Regions from separate parts of the Duganella dendranthematis genome, predicted to be linked through region 1. Evidence: riboswitches for the same ligand, from Rfam matches in the RefSeq annotation. Region 1 holds a riboswitch; the other holds the start of a gene.
The links. Region 1 has a riboswitch for thiamine pyrophosphate ahead of thiC (phosphomethylpyrimidine synthase ThiC). Riboswitches for the same ligand answer to the same signal wherever they lie in the genome.

Region 1 (4,416 bases):
CATCGTCGCCGGCCGGCAGGATGACGGTGACGCGCGGATCGCCCAGGCTCTTGCCTTCGTGGCGCAGCAGGCGCGGCGTGCCGCCGCCGGCCGGCAGGTCGAGCGCCCACAGGCCGTCCAGGCCGCCCATCCACAGCGTGCGGCCGGTTACCGTCAGGTTCCACACTTCTTCCTCGTCGCGCCGCTGCGGCAGCGCCACGCGCTGCACGCTGCGGCCGTCAGCGCTGGCGCGGAACAGGCCGTGCTGGGTGCCGATATAGGTTTCGCCGTCGGGGCCGGCCGCAGTAGTCAGCACGCGGCCCGGCGGCAGGCCATGGCTGCCCGCCAGCTGGCCGCTGTAGCCGCGATACGGATCGATCAGTTCGACGCCGCCGCTGATCAGACTGAGCCACAGCTTGCCGTCCGGCGCGTTCATCACGCTTGGCACGCTGAGTACGCCGCTGCGGCCCGGGGCCAGGTGGCGGATGGTGGCCACCGCAGCCGGCTGCGGCGCGTGCTGGCTGATGCCGGCCATATTGGCGGCGTAGATGATGCCGCTGCGTTCGCGGAACATGGTCAGCACGTCGTTGTCGGCCAGGCTGTCCGGGGTGTCGCTGCGGTGGTGGATGCGGCGCGTGGTGTGGTGCGGCACATCGAGCACCACGATGCCGCCGTTGGCGCCATTGGTGCCGAACCAGATTTCGTCGGGCGTGGCTTCGACAATGGCCGCCACCCGTTCGTTTTGCAGTGTCGGCTGGGCGCCGCTTTCCAGCACCGGCGTGGCGTTGGCCGCGCCGGCCGCCAGCAGGTAGGCGCCGCTGGTGCGGCTGCCGATCCACAGCCGGTCGGTGCTATCGCGCAACAGGCTGTTGACCGGCAGGTTGGCTTTGCCGCCCAGCGTCACCTGTTGCACCGGCAATCCCTGGCGCAAGAGGAACAGGCCGCGCCGGGTGCCGGCCCACAGCACGCCGTCGGCGTCGCGCAGCAGCGTGTCGATGCCGCCCTCGGGCAGTGTGGCGGCGCCCAAGCTGTCGCCCAGGCGGTCGAAGCGGCCGTCGGCGGCCAAGTGGTCGAGGCCGCTGCCGGTGGCGATCCACAGGCCACCCTGGCCGTCGTCGGCCATGGCCGCCACGCGCGGATCGCGCAGGCCGCTCGGGCTGGCACGATAGCGGATGAATTTGTCATGATCGGGATCATAGCGGGCCAGCCCGCCGGAGCTCATGCCGGCCCACAGCCGGCCCTGACTGTCGACGTGCAGACTCATGATGAAGCTGTCGGGCAGCGCGTCCTCGCGCGCGTCGGCCACGTATTTGACATGACGGTTGCCGTCCCAGCGGGTCAGGCCGGCCTGGGTGCCGATCCACAGAAAGCCCTGGCGGTCCTGGGCGAAGCACAGCCCGCTGCTGAGGTCGGCATGGACGGTGTGCTTGAAGGAGGTATGGCTGAGGCCGGTCCAGCGCTCGTCGTTGCCGGCATGGGCCGGCGCCAGCAGGCTTAGCATCAGACACAGCGCGGCGGCGGCGCGCGACAGGCGGGCGGGGGACGGGTGGACGTTGCTTTGTGGCATGAGCACACTATACCTGAGCGCCAGCGGGACGCCTGTCGGATTTTTGCCACTTTCCGCCGGAGATGGTTATAATCGTCGCGCCACCGCATTGGTGGCAAACGCTAGGGGTCCTGCGGCGCGCGAACTGAAGGTGCGCGGCGCGGGTGAGAAATACCCTCCGAACCTGATCTGGATAATGCCAGCGAAGGGAAGCTCAGGATGCCGTGCCGCCACCCGTATGTTGATGCGCGCGCCGTTGTCCCACCTCCTTTGCTGGCTCCTGTAGCCCAACAAAGGAGCCAAATGAACGCCAACCTGAAATTCGTGTCCGCCACCGCCACGGTGGACGAGGCAGCGATACAGCCACTTCCCCATTCCCGCAAAATCTATGTGCAAGGCAGCCGGGCCGACATCCGCGTGCCGATGCGCGAGATCACGCAGGCGGATACGCCGGCCTCGTTCGGCTTCGAGGCCAATCCGCCGGTGACCGTCTACGACACCTCCGGCCCATACACCGATCCGGCCGCGCAGATCGACATCCGCTCCGGCCTGGCCGAAACGCCACGCCTGCCGTGGATACTGGAGCGCGACGATACCGAGCAGCTGGATGGTCCGACTTCCGTGTACGGCAAGGCGCGCCTGGCTGATCCGGCGCTGGCGGAACTGCGCTTCAACCTGCACCGCCAGCCGCGCCGCGCGCGCGCAGGCAAAAACGTCACGCAGATGCACTACGCGCGCCAGGGCATCATCACGCCGGAGATGGAGTTTGTCGCCATCCGTGAAAACCTGCGCCGCAAGGAGTACATCGAGAGCCTGAAAACCTCCGGCCCGATGGGCCAGCGGTTGGCGGAGCTGATGGGCCGCCAGCATCCGGGCCAGAACTACGGCGCCAGCATCCCCGATGAGATCACGGCCGAATTCGTGCGCTCGGAAATCGCCCGTGGCCGCGCCATCATCCCGGCCAACATCAACCACCCGGAAGTGGAGCCGATGATCATCGGCCGCAATTTCCTGGTCAAGATCAACGCCAATATCGGCAACTCGGCGGTGACGTCGTCGATCGGCGAGGAAGTCGAGAAGATGACCTGGTCGATCCGTTGGGGCGGCGATACGGTGATGGATCTGTCGACCGGCAAGCATATTCACGAAACGCGCGAATGGATCATCCGTAATTCGCCGGTCCCTATCGGCACGGTGCCGATTTATCAGGCGCTGGAAAAGGTCAACGGCAAGGCCGAAGACCTGACCTGGGAGATTTTCCGCGACACCTTGATCGAACAGGCGGAGCAGGGTGTCGACTACTTCACCATCCACGCCGGCGTGCTGCTGCGCTATGTGCCGCTGACGGCCAAGCGCATGACGGGCATCGTCTCGCGCGGCGGTTCGATCATGGCCAAGTGGTGCCTGGCGCATCACAAGGAATCGTTCCTGTACACGCACTTTGAAGACATCTGCGAGATCATGAAGGCGTATGACGTCTCGTTCTCGCTGGGCGACGGCCTGCGTCCCGGCTCGATCTACGACGCCAACGACGAGGCCCAGCTGGGCGAGTTGAAAACGCTCGGCGAACTGACGCAGATCGCCTGGAAGCACGACGTGCAGGTGATGATCGAAGGTCCGGGCCACGTACCGATGCAGCTGATCAAAGAGAATATGGACCTGCAGCTGGAACAGTGCCACGAAGCGCCGTTCTACACTCTGGGGCCGCTGACCACCGATATTGCGCCGGGCTATGACCACATCACTTCCGGCATCGGCGCGGCGCAAATCGGCTGGTACGGCACGGCCATGCTGTGTTACGTGACGCCGAAGGAGCATCTGGGACTGCCGGACAAGAACGACGTCAAGGACGGCATCATCACGTACAAGATCGCGGCGCATGCGGCCGATCTGGCCAAGGGCCATCCGGGCGCGCAAATTCGCGACAACGCGCTGTCCAAGGCGCGCTTTGAATTCCGCTGGGACGACCAGTTCAATCTGGGCCTCGACCCCGACAAGGCGCGCGAATTCCATGACGAGACCTTGCCCAAGGATTCCGCCAAGGTGGCGCATTTCTGTTCGATGTGCGGACCGCATTTCTGTTCGATGAAGATCACGCAGGAGGTGCGCGCGTATGCGGAGAACGGCATGCAGGTGAAAGCGGTGGAGTTCATCAAGAACGGCGCAGAGCTGTACACCAAGGCGTGAATCATGATCGAGATTGAATTGAACGGCGCGCCGCATCGCGTGCCGCCGCAGCAGACGCTGGATCAATTGATCGATGCGCTGGCCCTGAGCGGCCAGGCGCTGGCGCTGGCGGTCAACCGCAACGTGGTGCCGCGCCAGCAATGGGCGGCGTGGGTACTGCAAGCGCAGGACAAAGTGGATATCGTGCGCGCTATCGGTGGCGGCTAAATGGAGATTGAGATGAGTGATGTGTTGACGATTGCCGGTAAGGCGTATCAATCGCGGCTGCTGGTGGGCAGCGGCAAGTACAAGGATTTGCAACAGACCCGCGAGGCGACCGACGCCGCCGAGGCGGAAATTATCACGGTGGCGATCCGCCGCGTAAATATCGGCCAGGACCCGAAGGTGCCGTCGTTGCTGGATGTGCTGCCGCCGTCGCAGTACACCATCCTGCCGAATACGGCGGGCTGCTACAACGCCAGGGACGCAATCTACACGCTGCAAATGGCGCGCGAGCTGCTGAACGGGCATAAGCTGGTGAAGCTGGAGGTACTGGGTGACGAGAAGACCCTGTTCCCCAATATGCCTGAAACGCTGGTGGCGGCGGAGGAGCTGGTCAAAGACGGCTTCGATGTGATGGTGTATTGCAGCGACGATCCAATCCAGGCGCGCATGCTGGAGGATCTCGGCTGCGTGGCGGTGATGCCGCTGGCCTCGCTGATCGG
Region 2 (4,416 bases), 3.2 Mb from region 1:
TACACCGATGATTTGAACGCGGCGACGTCGGTTACGCGCTTGCCGTCCAGCTCCGCCGAACCGGTGCCGCTTTGCTGCGTGTTCAGCGCGGTGGCCGATACGCCAACCGTCAGGTCGCGCGATGCGCGACCGTTCAGCGCTACTTCCAGGCCGCGATTCTGCGCTTCGCCGTTGCGCACGTAGGCGTTGGCGGCGTCGGTATATTCCAGGCCTTTTCGGATCTGGAACAGCGCCACGCTGGCGCTCAGGTCCTGGCGGATGTCGGCCTTGACGCCCACTTCCACCTGTTTCGATTTGCTCGGCGCCAGCGCGCGGTGTTCGTTTTCGGTGCCCATCGGCGCGACGCCGCCATGCTCCAGGCCCTGCGCGTAGGAGACATAAGTCGCCACGTTGGGCCGTACGTTGTAGACCAGCGCCACGTTCGGCAGCCAGAAGCCGATGTCGGTATGCGCGTACGGCAGCACGGCGCCGTTGTCGTCCACGCCGACGTATTCGTCACGCTTCACTTTCACATAGCGCGCGCCGGCATGCAGCTTGAGTTGTTCATTCAGGCTGACGATGTCCTGGGCGAACAGCGCGCGTTCGTTGTCGCGGCGGCGTTCCGAGACCGGGCCGCTGGTGCCCGGCGCCGGCGTCACCACTACCGGATGATAGATGTTGCTGACGCCGGACAGGTCATACAGGTAGTCGCCCCATTTTTCGCTGTTCTTGAAGAACGACGCACCGCCGGTGAAGTCATGCTTGATCGCGCCGGTGGCAAAGCGGCCTTGCAGCAAGGCCTGCGCCGTCAACGGCGATTTCTTTTCGCCCAGGCTGATGTAGTTGTAGACGTCGTAATCGCCATTGCCGCAGAAGCCAGGATACAGATCCTGCGCGCCGCAGCCGTAAGGGAAGGCGGTGTAGTCGTCACGCTTGAAGTTATGCTGGTTGGCGCTGATGGTGGCGTTCCAGTCCGGCGAGAACTTGTATTCAAAGCGCGCACCGACGTTGCTGCTGGTGGTTTCCACCGGACGGCTCCACGGCTGGTCGTTCAGCAGCTGGTCTGCCGGCACGTTCGGCAGCGTCAGGTTGTTCAGCAGCTGGTAGCCGGGCGCGGTGACCTGTGACTTGCGCTGGTAGTCGGCGTCGATCTGCAACAGCGCCTGTGGCGAGATGCGCCAGTCGAAGGCGGCCGAGACGAACTTGCGGTTGCCGTCGGCGCCCTTGATGTAGGAGCGCAGACGCTCGGCGGCGGCGTTGATGCGGTAGCCGAAGTCGGGGTTCTCGAAGCGGCCCCCCAGGTCGACCGCGCCATACAGGTTGCCGCGTTCGCGTTCTTCCAGCACCACGGTGCGCAGCGGCGTGTCGGTCGGACGCTTGGTGACGTAGTTGATGATGCCGCCTGGCGCGGACACGCCTGCCTGCAGGCCGGACAGGCCTTTCAGCACTTCCAGCCGTTCCTTGTTCTCTAGCGGAATCTGGGTGTCGCCGGTGATGGCCATGCCATCCTTGCGGTAGCTCGATTCATTATCCAGCTTGAAGCCGCGGATCGAGAACTGCTCGGCATAGCCGACCGCGTTGTAGGCGTCGCTCAGGCTGGCGTCGTAGCGGGCGGCGTCGGTGGTCGAGCGGATTTGCAGGTCCAGCATCTGCTGCGAGGTCAGCACGCTCACCGAGGCGGGCGTTTCCAGCAATGGCGCGTTGGCGAAGCCGGCAACGCTGGCGGTGGTGGCGCGCGTCTTGGCGGCGCTGACCACCACTTCCTGCATGGTCTGGTCGGGGTCTTCCGCGCGCGCGGCGCTGGAAGTCATCTGTAAAACCGCCAGGGCGATGGCGGACACTGCGAAGTTTGGTGTGGACATATTTGCTCTCTACTTGTCTCGGCTGGGGGCCGGCGAAGAGAGCCATCAAAGGAGGGAGATCCGACTTTTGCGCTTTCCTTCGCTGGCATTATCCAGATCAGGTACGAAGGGTATCTCTCACCCGGAAACAATGTTCCAGGACCCCTAGCGAAGCGGCGAGTGTATCACAGTTCACAATTGACATCGCGTGCGCCACGTTTGGCGCGGCGTCGCTACACTGCGAACTTGCGCCGCAGGGCGGAAGTGGAAGGGGTTGGAATGAAGCAGTCGTATCAAGAGGGAAGCTGGTTTGCCGTGCCATTGCTGGACGGCGGCTATGGATGGGGTCTGGTGGCGAGGCTGTCGCCGGGCAGTAAAATCATGCTGGCCTATCTGTTCGGCCCCAAGCTGCCGCGCTTCCCGTCGCTGGAAGAATTGAATACGCTGCGGCCGCAGGACGCCGTCAAGGTGCTGCGTTGCGGCGACATGGCGCTGGCCAGCGGTCACTGGCGCGTGCTGGGCGATATCGATACGTGGGACCCGGCGCAGTGGCCGGTGCCGCAGTTCCTGCGCCGTGCCGACGCGCTCAAGCGCGCCTGGCGGGTCACCTATGCCGATCCGGACCCCAGCCGTTCGGAGCGCGAAGAGTCTGTCCCCTATGATACACAAGGGCTGGACATCGATTCGCTGTACGGTTACGGCTCAGCGGAGCTATTGCTGACCAAATTGCTGGAAGGACCGGACCACCCGATCAACCAGCAAACGGCGCAGCAGACGGCGCGCAGCTGACATTCCACGCCGCGTATTCGCCGCGGCTTTTGCGCACCGCAACCCGCACCTGCGTCTCGCGGTCGCTGTCGAACACCATGCCCACCATGGTTGGTGCGCCGTTGGACGGCGGCGCCGGCTCGATGGCGCTCAGGCGGAAGGTTAGCGAGCGTTGGCGCGCGCAGCCGGAGTTTCCGGCGAACAGCAGCCGCGCGCGCGCCAGCAGTTCACGGTGCTGCCAGATCAGCGCCTTGACGTCGTCCGGATGCACGGCCGGGTCCATGCGCGTGGTGTATTGCGCGGCGGTGCAGATCACTTTCGGCGTGGCCAGCCAGACGTACCATTCCGGCGCGGCGGCCGACGGCGTCCAGCGCTGGTCCTGCGGCGCCTTGGGATTGTAGATGTAGCTGGTGCGCACCTGCCGGCACAGGTCCGGCGTAAAGTGGCGCGGCGACGAATCGACCCGCGCGATCACCTGCCACGGTTCCTTGCCGCGCCGCTGGATGTCGAACACCGGCGCAAACAGCGACGGGCCGCCACTGATCCTGGCCGGCACTTGCAGGCGATAGTATTCCTCGAACGAGCTGCGTTCCTCGGCAGTCGGCTCGCGCAGCTGCAAGGAGGGCGGCGTCTTTGGCCTGGCGGCCGGCGCGGCGGCGCAAACGCTGGCGGCAAGCGCCAACGCGGCGGCAAACAGAACGCGCCGCATCACAGCGCCTTCATCACGATCTGGATCTGCAAGCCGCCGCCTTCGCGGTTGCGCACATTTAGCTCGGCGCCGTGGCGGGTGATCACGCGGTCGACAATCGCCAGCCCCAGCCCGGCGCCGTTGGCCTGGCCGCGCGCCGCATCGAGCCGGGTAAAGGGCTTGAGCAGCTGCTCGATTTGATCCGGCGGCACGCCGGTGCCGTGATCCTGCACTTCGATGATCACGCGTTTGGCCGCATGCATGCCTTTGACGCTGCACTTGATGTCGATCTCGGTGTAGTCGGCATCCGCCTTGCGGCCGTAGCGGCGGGCGTTTTCGATCAGGTTGTTAATCACGCGCTTGATGTCGGTGGCGTTGCCCATCGCATGGGCGTCGGGCGCGATGTCGGTGTTGATGCGCACGTCGGGCAGGCGCGAGACTTCATGCGCGGTGTCGGTCAGCAGTTCGCTGATGTCGACGTTGACGAAGCTGGACGCCTCGGTGGGCTTGGCGTAGTCAAGGAACTGGCCGATGATGGCGTCCATCTGGCCGATGTCGGACTGCATGCCCTCGCGCGCCTCGGTCGACAGATTGGCCATCTCCAGTTCCAGCTGCATGCGCGCCAGCGGCGTGCGCAAATCGTGCGAAATGCCGGCCAGGATCACCGCGCGGTCCGATTCGACCTGCTGCAAATCGGTCACCATCTGGTTGAAGCTGCGGTTGGCCTCCATGATTTCGGCCGGCCCTTTTTCCGGCAGCGGGGCGGGGTGCTTGCCCTGGGCGAAATCGCGGGTGGCCTGGGTCAGGCGGCGCAGCGGCAGGTTAATCAGGCTGGAAATGAAGGCGGCGCCCAGCAGCGACACTACCGACACCACGCTGGCCCAGCCCAGCCACTGGATGCCGGTCAGGCCGCGGATGCGTTCGCGCTCCAGCATCAGCCAATACTGGTCGTCGTCGATCTTGAAGCTGACCCAGAAGCCCGACACGCCGTTCACCTTGGACGAGAAACGCGTGTCCTGCCCCAGCTTGGCGCGTACCAGTTGCTCGATGTCCGGCATCAGCGCGTTGTTGGCCGGCGGCGCCACCTGGTCGTCGTCCTCCAGCGTGAACACGCGGATGCCCTCATTGGCCACCAGGTCG

Region 2: linked by a shared signal. The riboswitch ahead of HH213_RS01240 (TonB-dependent siderophore receptor) and the one ahead of thiC (phosphomethylpyrimidine synthase ThiC) in region 1 are both predicted to bind thiamine pyrophosphate.

Annotation. Positions count from the first base shown of each region.
Region 1 is NZ_CP051684.1:3,454,515-3,458,930, forward strand. It holds gene HH213_RS15760 (diguanylate cyclase domain-containing protein) at 1-1,546, opposite strand, end outside; TPP riboswitch at 1,640-1,753, shown strand; gene thiC (phosphomethylpyrimidine synthase ThiC) at 1,829-3,712, shown strand; gene thiS (sulfur carrier protein ThiS) at 3,716-3,919, shown strand; gene HH213_RS15775 (thiazole synthase) at 3,932-4,416, shown strand, end outside.
Region 2 is NZ_CP051684.1:238,712-243,127, reverse strand. It holds gene HH213_RS01240 (TonB-dependent siderophore receptor) at 1-1,841, opposite strand, end outside; TPP riboswitch at 1,899-1,997, opposite strand; gene HH213_RS01235 (Imm26 family immunity protein) at 2,100-2,609, shown strand; gene HH213_RS01230 (hypothetical protein) at 2,572-3,297, opposite strand; gene HH213_RS01225 (ATP-binding protein) at 3,297-4,416, opposite strand, start outside.